Regions from separate parts of the Hafnia alvei genome, predicted to be linked through region 2. Evidence: predicted binding sites of a transcription regulator. Region 2 holds the regulator's gene; each other region holds the start of a gene.
The links. Region 2 encodes CRP, which controls carbon source genes, mostly activating them, when cyclic AMP is high. Its sites were predicted from a motif close to ATGTGANNNNNNTCACAT; they were not measured.

Region 1: adhE (bifunctional acetaldehyde-CoA/alcohol dehydrogenase) is a predicted target of CRP. The motif match lies at 924-941, and genes of this name have one in related genera.
Region 3: yrbN (protein YrbN) is a predicted target of CRP. The motif match lies at 1,199-1,216, and genes of this name have one in related genera.

The regions. Positions count from the first base shown of each region.
Region 1 is NZ_OZ061315.1:2,170,819-2,174,104, reverse strand. It holds gene AB3Y96_RS10370 (YchE family NAAT transporter) at 1-610, opposite strand, end outside; gene adhE (bifunctional acetaldehyde-CoA/alcohol dehydrogenase) at 1,204-3,286, shown strand, end outside.
Region 2 is NZ_OZ061315.1:4,451,773-4,455,058, forward strand. It holds gene AB3Y96_RS20755 (LysR substrate-binding domain-containing protein) at 1-668, shown strand, start outside; gene AB3Y96_RS20760 (OsmC family protein) at 672-1,079, opposite strand; gene crp (cAMP-activated global transcriptional regulator CRP) at 1,410-2,042, shown strand; gene AB3Y96_RS20770 (YccS/YhfK family putative transporter) at 2,086-3,286, shown strand, end outside.
Region 3 is NZ_OZ061315.1:592,615-595,900, forward strand. It holds gene pnp (polyribonucleotide nucleotidyltransferase) at 1-109, shown strand, start outside; gene nlpI (lipoprotein NlpI) at 233-1,117, shown strand; gene yrbN (protein YrbN) at 1,223-1,297, shown strand; gene AB3Y96_RS02810 (DEAD/DEAH family ATP-dependent RNA helicase) at 1,290-3,230, shown strand.

The DNA.
Region 1 (3,286 bases), 2.3 Mb from region 2:
TAACAATAAATTCAATACCTAACGCCATTAATAGCAAACCCATGATTCGCGTGATGACGTTAATGCCTGTTTGACCGAGCAGGCGGACCAGCAACGGTGCAGCCCTAAATAGTAGCCAACAACAGAACGCAAACAGAATAATGGCCAGGGAAAACCCAAGCAGGTTTTGCCAACCGTGGTAGCGAGAACTCCAAACAATCGTTGAGCTGATTGCGCCGGGTCCAGCCATTAATGGCAATGCCAACGGTACAACGCCTACATTTTCTCGGATCGCAGTTTCTGATTTTTCTTGTTTATTCTGCTTATCTTCGCCCAGTTTCCCGCTAATCATCGACATCGCAATGGTCACCACCAAGATGCCCCCCGCAATACGGAAGGAATCAATCGAGATGCCGAAGAACATCAATATTGAATCGCCCAGCAATAAAGAAGAGATCAAAATGATGGCAACTGACGTATTGGCCGTCAGATTGGTTTTGTTGCGTGCCGCAACCGCCTGATAGCTCGTCATGCTAATAAACACCGGCAGAATACCTACTGGGTTTACCAACGCGAAGAGACCAACAAAAAACTTAATGTAACCAGATAAATCCAGCAAAGACTGGCTCACCATGCTCTCCAAAACCAGATTAATAATGCGACTGTCATTTTCAACATTGTCACTAGCAAACCCACTTGGTGAACAATGTTAGCAAATCACAATAGAAGTGATACGTTCTTGCGGCGTAATGTAATGGAAATAATGGCCCCGATCTATGCTCAATGTATTAATTTCTTACTCCATTTACTCAGAAGCGTAAAAAGAGGCTCATTGTTGCAAAATTGTTATTTTATCGATACTTCGCTGCAAAATTCGACGCTTTTGCCCGTTAATGATAAAGACTCTCAGTATCATATTGCTGAAAGGTGTCAGCTTGGCATTTTTGTGATTCAAATCACAAAACAACTACCTAAGAATGGGTAAGCTCAGAGTCACAGTAAAGGCCTGCTATTATCATCTGGCCCACTGATTAGCAGAAAGCCAAACCGTTCATGTTTCACACAGGCTTTACTTCTCCACTGCTAGCTAAGCTGTTTTAGCAAATCAGCCAACGGGAACTTTTCAGTAAGTGAAGTTTCTGAAAGAGAGCACATTTATCTGTCTATACTTGTTGCTTGTGCGGCTCATTGACTAAAAAAGTTTAACATTATCAGGAGAGCATTATGGCTGTAACCAATATCGCTGAACTAGATGCGTTAGTAGCACGTGTTAAAAAAGCCCAGCGTGAGTTTGCCAATTACACTCAAGAGCAAGTAGATAAAATCTTCCGCGCCGCCGCTCTGGCTGCTGCTGATGCCCGTATCCCGTTGGCTAAATTAGCCGTTGAGGAATCAGGTATGGGTATCGTGGAAGATAAAGTGATTAAAAACCACTTTGCATCCGAATATATCTATAACGCTTATAAAGATGAAAAAACCTGTGGCATCCTGTCTCAGGATGACACGTTCGGTACTATCACTATCGCAGAACCTATCGGTATCATCTGCGGTATCGTGCCAACAACTAACCCAACGTCCACGGCAATCTTCAAGGCACTTATCAGCCTGAAAACCCGTAACGGTATCATCTTCTCTCCGCACCCTCGTGCCAAAAATGCGACGAATAAAGCGGCAGATATCGTTCTGCAGGCAGCTATCGCAGCTGGCGCGCCAAAAGATATCATCGGCTGGATCGATCAACCAAGCGTTGAACTGTCTAATCAACTGATGCATCACCCAGACATTAACCTGATTCTGGCCACCGGTGGCCCGGGCATGGTTAAAGCAGCGTATAGCTCTGGTAAGCCTGCTATCGGCGTTGGTGCAGGTAACACACCGGTTGTTGTTGACGAAACTGCCGACATTAAACGTGTTGTTGCTTCTATCTTGATGTCTAAAACCTTCGACAACGGCGTGATCTGTGCTTCAGAACAGTCTGTTATCGTGGTTGACTCCGTGTATGACGCAGTACGTGAGCGTTTCGCCACTCACGGCGGTTACATGCTGCAAGGTAAAGAATTGAAAGCCGTTCAGGATATCATCCTGAAAAATGGCGGCCTGAACGCGGCTATCGTAGGTCAGCCAGCCACTGAAATTGCAAAAATGGCCGGCATTACTGTTCCAGCGACCACCAAGATCCTCATTGGTGAAGTGAAAGTTGTTGATGAGTCTGAACCATTCGCTCATGAAAAACTGTCTCCAACGCTGGCAATGTACCGCGCTAAAAACTTTGAAGAAGCTGTCACTAAAGCTGAGAAATTGGTTGAGATGGGTGGTATCGGCCATACCTCTTGCCTGTACACCGATCAGGATAACCAGCCTGAGCGTGTAAATTACTTCGGCGAAAAAATGAAGACTGCACGTATCCTGATCAACACCCCTGCTTCTCAAGGTGGTATCGGTGACCTGTATAACTTCAAACTTGCTCCATCTTTGACTCTGGGTTGTGGTTCTTGGGGTGGTAACTCCATCTCTGAAAACGTCGGGCCTAAACACCTGATGAACAAAAAAACCGTGGCGAAGCGAGCAGAAAACATGTTGTGGCATAAACTTCCGAAATCTATCTACTTCCGCCGTGGCTCTCTGCCAATCGCGCTGGATGAAGTAGCATCTGATGGTGCAAAACGTGCCTTCATCGTGACTGACCGCTTCCTGTTCAACAATGGTTACGCAGATCAGATCACTAAAGTCCTGAAAGGCCACGGTATCGAAACTGAAGTCTTCTTCGAAGTTGAAGCTGACCCAACGCTGAGCATCGTACGTAAAGGTGCAGAGCTGATGAACTCCTTCAAACCAGACGTGATTATCGCGTTGGGCGGTGGTTCACCAATGGACGCAGCGAAAATCATGTGGGTGATGTACGAACATCCAGAAACTCACTTTGAAGAACTGGCACTGCGCTTCATGGATATCCGTAAGCGTATCTACAAGTTCCCTAAAATGGGCGTGAAAGCGAAAATGATCGCCGTCACCACCACTTCAGGTACCGGTTCAGAAGTCACTCCGTTTGCCGTGGTCACCGACGATGCAACAGGCCAGAAATACCCACTGGCTGACTATGCATTGACACCAGACATGGCGATCGTTGATGCGAACTTAGTGATGAACATGCCAAAATCACTGTGTGCGTTCGGTGGTCTGGATGCCGTAACTCATGCTCTGGAAGCTTACGTTTCGGTTCTGGCTAACGAATACTCTGACGGTCAGGCTCTGCAAGCGCTGAAGCTGCTGAAAGAAAACCTGCCAGCAAGCTACCATGAAGGGGCTA
Region 2 (3,286 bases):
CGGCAGACGAAATTGAACAAATTAGCCAATATTCTCAAGGCTCTGTCTCCGTAGGTTTTTCTTCGCTAATTACCTTAACCGTGTTTCCCCAAGCGGCTGATACCTTTAAGTGTCAGTTTCCACAGGCCAACATACATGCCAAAGAGGCTCAGCTCTCGACGCTTCTACCGGCTTTACGTGAAGGCAAATTAGATTTCGCCATCGGCACATTAACCGCTGAAACGACGCCAATGGATCTCGTACGTGAGCCGCTGTTTGAATCGCCCTTTTGCATTATCGCCCACCGAGACAACCCATTTGCTCAGGCAAAATCGTTAGAAGAGTTGAAGCACGCAAAATGGTTGATACCCGAAACTGATATGGGCTACTACCAACAGCTAGAATTAGCGATGGGGAATTTTTACCTCCAGCTTAGCCAATCACCGATCCGAACCGACTCCGTGGTTTGCGCATTAAGCATGGTACAACAGGCACAATACCTTACCATCGTGGCTCGGGCGATGCGGGCGCCACTGGGGCTAGAGAATACACTCTGTTCATTGCCTATCGACGATCTACCCACCGCTCAGTATTGCGTGTTCTATTCACGAAAATCGCCGCTAACCTTAACAGCACGGCGATTCTTGGATTTATTGCGTTGGGAATGCCAGAACTATGCTTGGGAGTAGTCGTTACTCAACCACGATAGCCTCAAAGCTGTGGGTAATATTCACCGCTTGGCCTAACATCAGCGCTACCGAGCAATACTTTTCAGCAGATAATGCAACCGCACGTTCAACGGCTTTATCGGTCAGCCCTTTGCCGGTGACGATAAAATGCAGATTAATGTGAGTAAACAAACGAGGAGCTTCTTCGCGGCGCTCAGAGGTTAATTTCACTTCACAGTCGCGCACGTCCATTCGCCCTTTCTGCAAAATAGACACCACGTCAATCGCACTGCATCCGCCCGCAGACATGAGCACCATTTCCATTGGGCTTGGTGCTTTATCGCCAGCGTTTCCATCCATAAGGATCTGGTGTCCTGAAGCAGATTCACCCAGAAAAGTCATCCCTTCAACCCATTTCACTCGTGCCTGCATGTTTATCACCCCTTTGGTTAAATTTTGGCATCAGACTACGCTTTCTATGAAAAACAGGCAATCCGAGGCCTCACTTCTTGATGCTGAAGCGAGACAACACAAGACACCTGCACAAAGCTGTGCTACAAACTATGCCGAAATGGATCTTTATGGATTGAAACGGGTATAGATCAATAACTATAGGAAATAATTACCTTAGCCTATTACTCTATATCTCGATTATGAAGTGCTATAACAAGTTAATAAGCAAAGCCCCGTGCCACGATAAGCACACTGTCAGGATCAGTATCCCGATATTAGGGCAGCGATAACAACAGAGGATAATAGCGAATGGTTCTCGGCAAACCGCAAACAGACCCGACTCTTGAATGGTTCTTGTCTCATTGCCATATCCACAAGTATCCGTCCAAAAGTACCCTGATCCACCAAGGTGAAAAGGCTGAAACCCTGTACTACATCGTTAAGGGCTCCGTTGCTGTATTGATTAAAGATGAAGAAGGCAAAGAAATGATCCTTTCTTATCTGAATCAGGGCGATTTCATTGGTGAACTAGGCTTATTTGAGGAAGGGCAAGAACGTAGCGCCTGGGTTCGTGCAAAAACCGCCTGTGAAGTGGCTGAAATTTCTTACAAGAAATTCCGCCAGCTCATTCAGGTCAATCCAGATATTCTGATGCGCCTGTCTGCTCAGATGGCTAGCCGTTTACAGGTTACCTCTGAAAAAGTCGGCAACCTTGCGTTCTTGGACGTAACCGGTCGTATCGCTCAGACCCTGCTTAATCTGGCCAAACAGCCGGATGCCATGACTCATCCAGATGGTATGCAGATCAAGATCACTCGTCAGGAAATCGGCCAGATCGTTGGCTGTTCCCGTGAAACCGTTGGTCGTATTCTGAAGATGCTGGAAGATCAAAACCTGATCTCCGCACACGGAAAAACCATCGTCGTTTACGGCACTCGCTGATAAATGATGCCCGTGTAGCCTTGCTGCACGGGTTTCTTTAGCTATGTGGCGGCGGTTCATCTACCACCCGGAAGTCAACTACGCACTGCGTCAAACGCTGGTGCTGTGTCTTCCTGTGCTATTCGGCCTGTTGATAGGTAATCTACAACTCGGGCTGATGTTCTCTTTAGTTCCCGCCTGCTGCAATATCGCTGGGCTCGATACACCTCATAAACGCTTTATCAAACGATTAGTCGTTGGCGGCAGCTTATTTGCCTTCAGCAGTTTTCTGCTACAGCAATGCTTACTCTGGCAAATTCCCCTACCGTTGATCATGCTCGGTTTAGCCTTGTTACTGGGCGTTAACGGTGAGATTAGCCCACTTCACGCGCGGCTCATGCCTGCTGCGCTGGTTGCCTCTATTTTTACCCTGAGTATGGCTGGAAGCGTGCCTATCTGGCACGGGCCACTGCTGTATATTGTCGGCACGATTTGGTATGGCGCCTTCACTTGGTTTTGGTTCCTGTTGTGGAAAGGGCAACCGATCCGCGAAAACCTAAGCCAGCTATACATCCAGCTTGGCGACTACATGGAAGCCAAATACAGCCTACTAACTCAGCATATCGATCCTGAAACCGCGCTGCCTCCGTTGCTGCAACGCCAGCAAAAAGTGATGGATCTCATTACCCAGATCTATCAACAAATGCACATGCTGTCATTGGTGCACAACCCAGAATACAAACGCCTGCTGCGCTATTTTCAGGTCGCGCTAGACTTACAAGAACACATCACCGTTAGCCTGTCTCAGCCTGATGAAGTACAAAAGCTGGTAGAAAAAAGCCAAGCCGAAGCGATAATACGCCGCAATGCTCAGGTCATTACAGAACGGCTCAAAACGGTTGCCGACGATATTCTGTACCACCGCTATCCTCAGCACTTCTCGATGGATATTGAACTATCAGCGCTCGAAAAGCTGGCCAATCAGCATCCAGATAACCCCGTTGGCAAATTCTGTTACTACCATTTTAGCCGCGTGGCTCGCCTGCTAGAACGCCAACGCCCATTATATCAACGCAATCTGATGTCCACCCAGCAGCGGCTTCCTTTCTGGCCTGCGCTGCGTGCTTATCTTTCGTTAAAATCAGTAGCGCTGCGCAACGCCGCCCGTTTAGGCATAACGCTGGCGGCAGGTAGTAGCCTCGGCATGTTATTCCATCTGCCAAAGCCCTATTGGGTTTTACTGACGATCATGCTGGTGATCCAAA
Region 3 (3,286 bases), 3.9 Mb from region 2:
TCAAGATGTTCCTGTTAAGGTATTGGAAGTTGACCGTCAGGGTCGCGTCCGCCTGAGCATCAAAGAAGCAAGCGCGCCAGAACAGGCTGCTGCTCCAGCTGCTGAATAACAAGCCGTTCAGTATTACGGCTTCCTGCATAGGTGGGAAGCCGTTTGTTACGCAAATACAGGATGTATTTGCTTATATGGATGATAGGAAATCAATCCGATGTTGGTCTTCGGGAGTTGGGAAATGAAGCCTATCTTGCGCTGGTGTTACGTTGCGACAGCAATTCTGCTGGCAGGATGCAGCAACCTTGATTGGCGTAAAGACGAAGTACTAGCAATTCCGTTACAGCCTTCGCTGCAACAGGAAGTCATGCTGGCGCGCATGGAACAAATCCTTGCCAGCCGTGCATTGACAGATGATGAACGCGCACAGCTTTTATATGAGCGCGGAGTACTGTATGATAGTCTCGGACTGAGGGCTTTAGCGCGTAACGATTTTTCGCAAGCGCTGGCTATTCGTCCTGATATGCCAGAAGTTTTTAACTATCTGGGGATTTACTTAACGCAGGCTGGCAATTTTGATGCCGCCTATGAAGCGTTTGATTCTGTACTAGAGCTTGATCCAACTTATAACTACGCGCGTTTAAACCGAGGCATCGCACTGTATTATGGTGGTCGATACCCGTTAGCGCAGGATGATCTGCAGGCGTTTTATCAAGACGATCCCAATGATCCATTCCGTTCGTTATGGCTTTACCTTGTGGAACGTGAAATCGATCCAAAGAAAGCCACTGCCTCGCTGGAACAGCGATATAACAAGGCGAACAGGAATCAATGGGGATGGAATATTGTCGAATTCTACCTGGGCACCATCAATCAGAAAACATTGATGACACGCTTACAGGAAGATGCAACGGATAACACTTCGCTCGCTGAGCATCTCAGTGAAACTGACTTCTATTTAGGTAAATATTACCTGAGTCTGGGGGACAAGAGCAGTGCCTCTGCGCTGTTCAAACTGACGGTTGCCAACAACGTACATAACTTTGTTGAGCACCGCTATGCACTGTTGGAATTGGCGCTTTTGGGCCAAGAGCAAGACGACCTATCAGAATCGGACCAGCAATAGCTGACGAACAACTACGCCTATACTTTTTAATTGCTTTATCACCTCCTTGAGGTGAGGGCTTTTTGTTCGTTATTTAATCTAATTTGAGCCGGTTCACACTTTTCAATGAAAATCATTGTCCATTTTCTAGACGAGTTATGTAGACTGGCCGCCATCAATGAGGCACGTGTACATGGCTGAGTTCGAAACTTCTTTTGCTGACCTAGGGTTAGCTGCACCAATTATCCAAGCCCTGACAGATCTGGGCTACGAAAAACCGTCTCCTATCCAGGCGGAATGTATTCCTCACCTTTTAAATGGCCGTGACGTTCTGGGTATGGCTCAGACTGGTTCCGGTAAAACAGCGGCGTTCTCTTTACCGCTGCTGCACAATATTGATCCAAGCCTGAAAGCACCACAGGTGCTGGTTCTGGCTCCAACTCGTGAGCTGGCAGTTCAGGTTTCTGAAGCGATGGCTGACTTCGCTAAACACATGAACGGCGTAAACGTTGTTGCTCTGTACGGTGGCCAACGCTACGACGTACAGCTGCGCGCTCTGCGTCAGGGACCACAAATTGTTGTGGGTACTCCTGGTCGTCTGCTTGACCACCTGAAACGTGGCACCCTGAACCTGTCTAACCTGAGCGGTTTGGTTCTGGATGAAGCTGATGAAATGCTGCGTATGGGCTTCATCGAAGACGTTGAAACCATCATGGCGCAGATCCCAGCACAGCACCAAACGGCGCTGTTCTCGGCAACCATGCCAGAAGCTATTCGTCGTATTACCCGTCGCTTCATGAAAGAGCCACAGGAAGTACGCATTCAGTCAAGCATCACTACACGTCCAGACATCAGCCAGAGCTACTGGACTGTGTTCGGTATGCGTAAAAACGAAGCGCTGGTTCGCTTCCTTGAAGCTGAAGATTTTGATGCTGCAATCATCTTCGTACGTACCAAAAATGCCACTCTGGAAGTTGCAGAAGCGTTGGAACGTAGCGGTTACAGCAGCGCTGCATTGAATGGCGATATGAATCAGGCTCTGCGTGAGCAGACTCTGGAGCGTCTGAAAGACGGTCGTTTGGATATCCTGATTGCAACTGACGTTGCTGCACGTGGTCTGGACGTTGACCGTATCAGTCTGGTTGTTAACTATGACATCCCTATGGACTCAGAGTCTTACGTTCACCGTATCGGCCGTACCGGTCGTGCTGGCCGTGCTGGTCGCGCATTGCTGTTCGTTGAGAACCGCGAACGTCGTCTGCTGCGCAACATTGAACGCATCATGAAGCTGACTATTCCAGAAGTTGAAATCCCGAATGCTGAATTGCTGGGTCAACGTCGTCTGGCTAAGTTTGCCGCTAAAGTTCAGCAGCAGCTGGAAAGCAGCGATCTGGACAAATACCGCGATCTGCTGACTAAACTGCAGCCGGAAGATGAGCTGGATATGGAAACTCTGGCCGCGGCATTGCTGAAAATGGCACAGGGCGAACGTCCACTGATCCTGCCACCAGATCCAGTTATGGAACGTCGTCCACGTCGCGAATTCCGTGACCGTGACGATCGCAACGAACGCGGCGGTGATCGTTTCGCTCGTCGTGGCGACCGTGAGCCACGTGAACCACGTGAAGCCCGCGAAGGCGCAGCCCCACGTCGTGAACGTCGTGAAGCTGGTGATATGGAACTGTACCGTATTGAAGTTGGCCGTGATGATGGTGTTGAAGTTCGTCATATCGTTGGCGCTATCGCTAACGAAGGTGATATCAGCAGCCGTTACATTGGTAACATCAAGCTGTTTGCTTCCCACTCAACTATCGAGCTGCCTAAAGGTATGCCAGGTGATCTGCTGTCTCATTTCACCCGTACCCGTATCCTCAACAAGCCGCTGAACATGCAGCTGATGGGTGATGCTCCGGCACGCGAACCACGTCGTGAGCGCCCAGCAGGCGATCGCGGTGGCCGCAACTTCGGTGGTGGTCGTGAAGGTGGTGAGCGTCGTAACTTCGGCGGACGCGATGGTGCACCTCGTCGTGATGACCGTCGCGGTAGCAGCGATCGTAGCGCAGCACCACGCGGCCCACGTCGTGATGATGCAGCACAGCCGCCACGCCGTCGTACTCCTAGCAACGACGCGTAATCGCGCTGTTCTAAACTAGAACATATCAAGCCAACCCTCGGGTTGGCTTTTTTTTT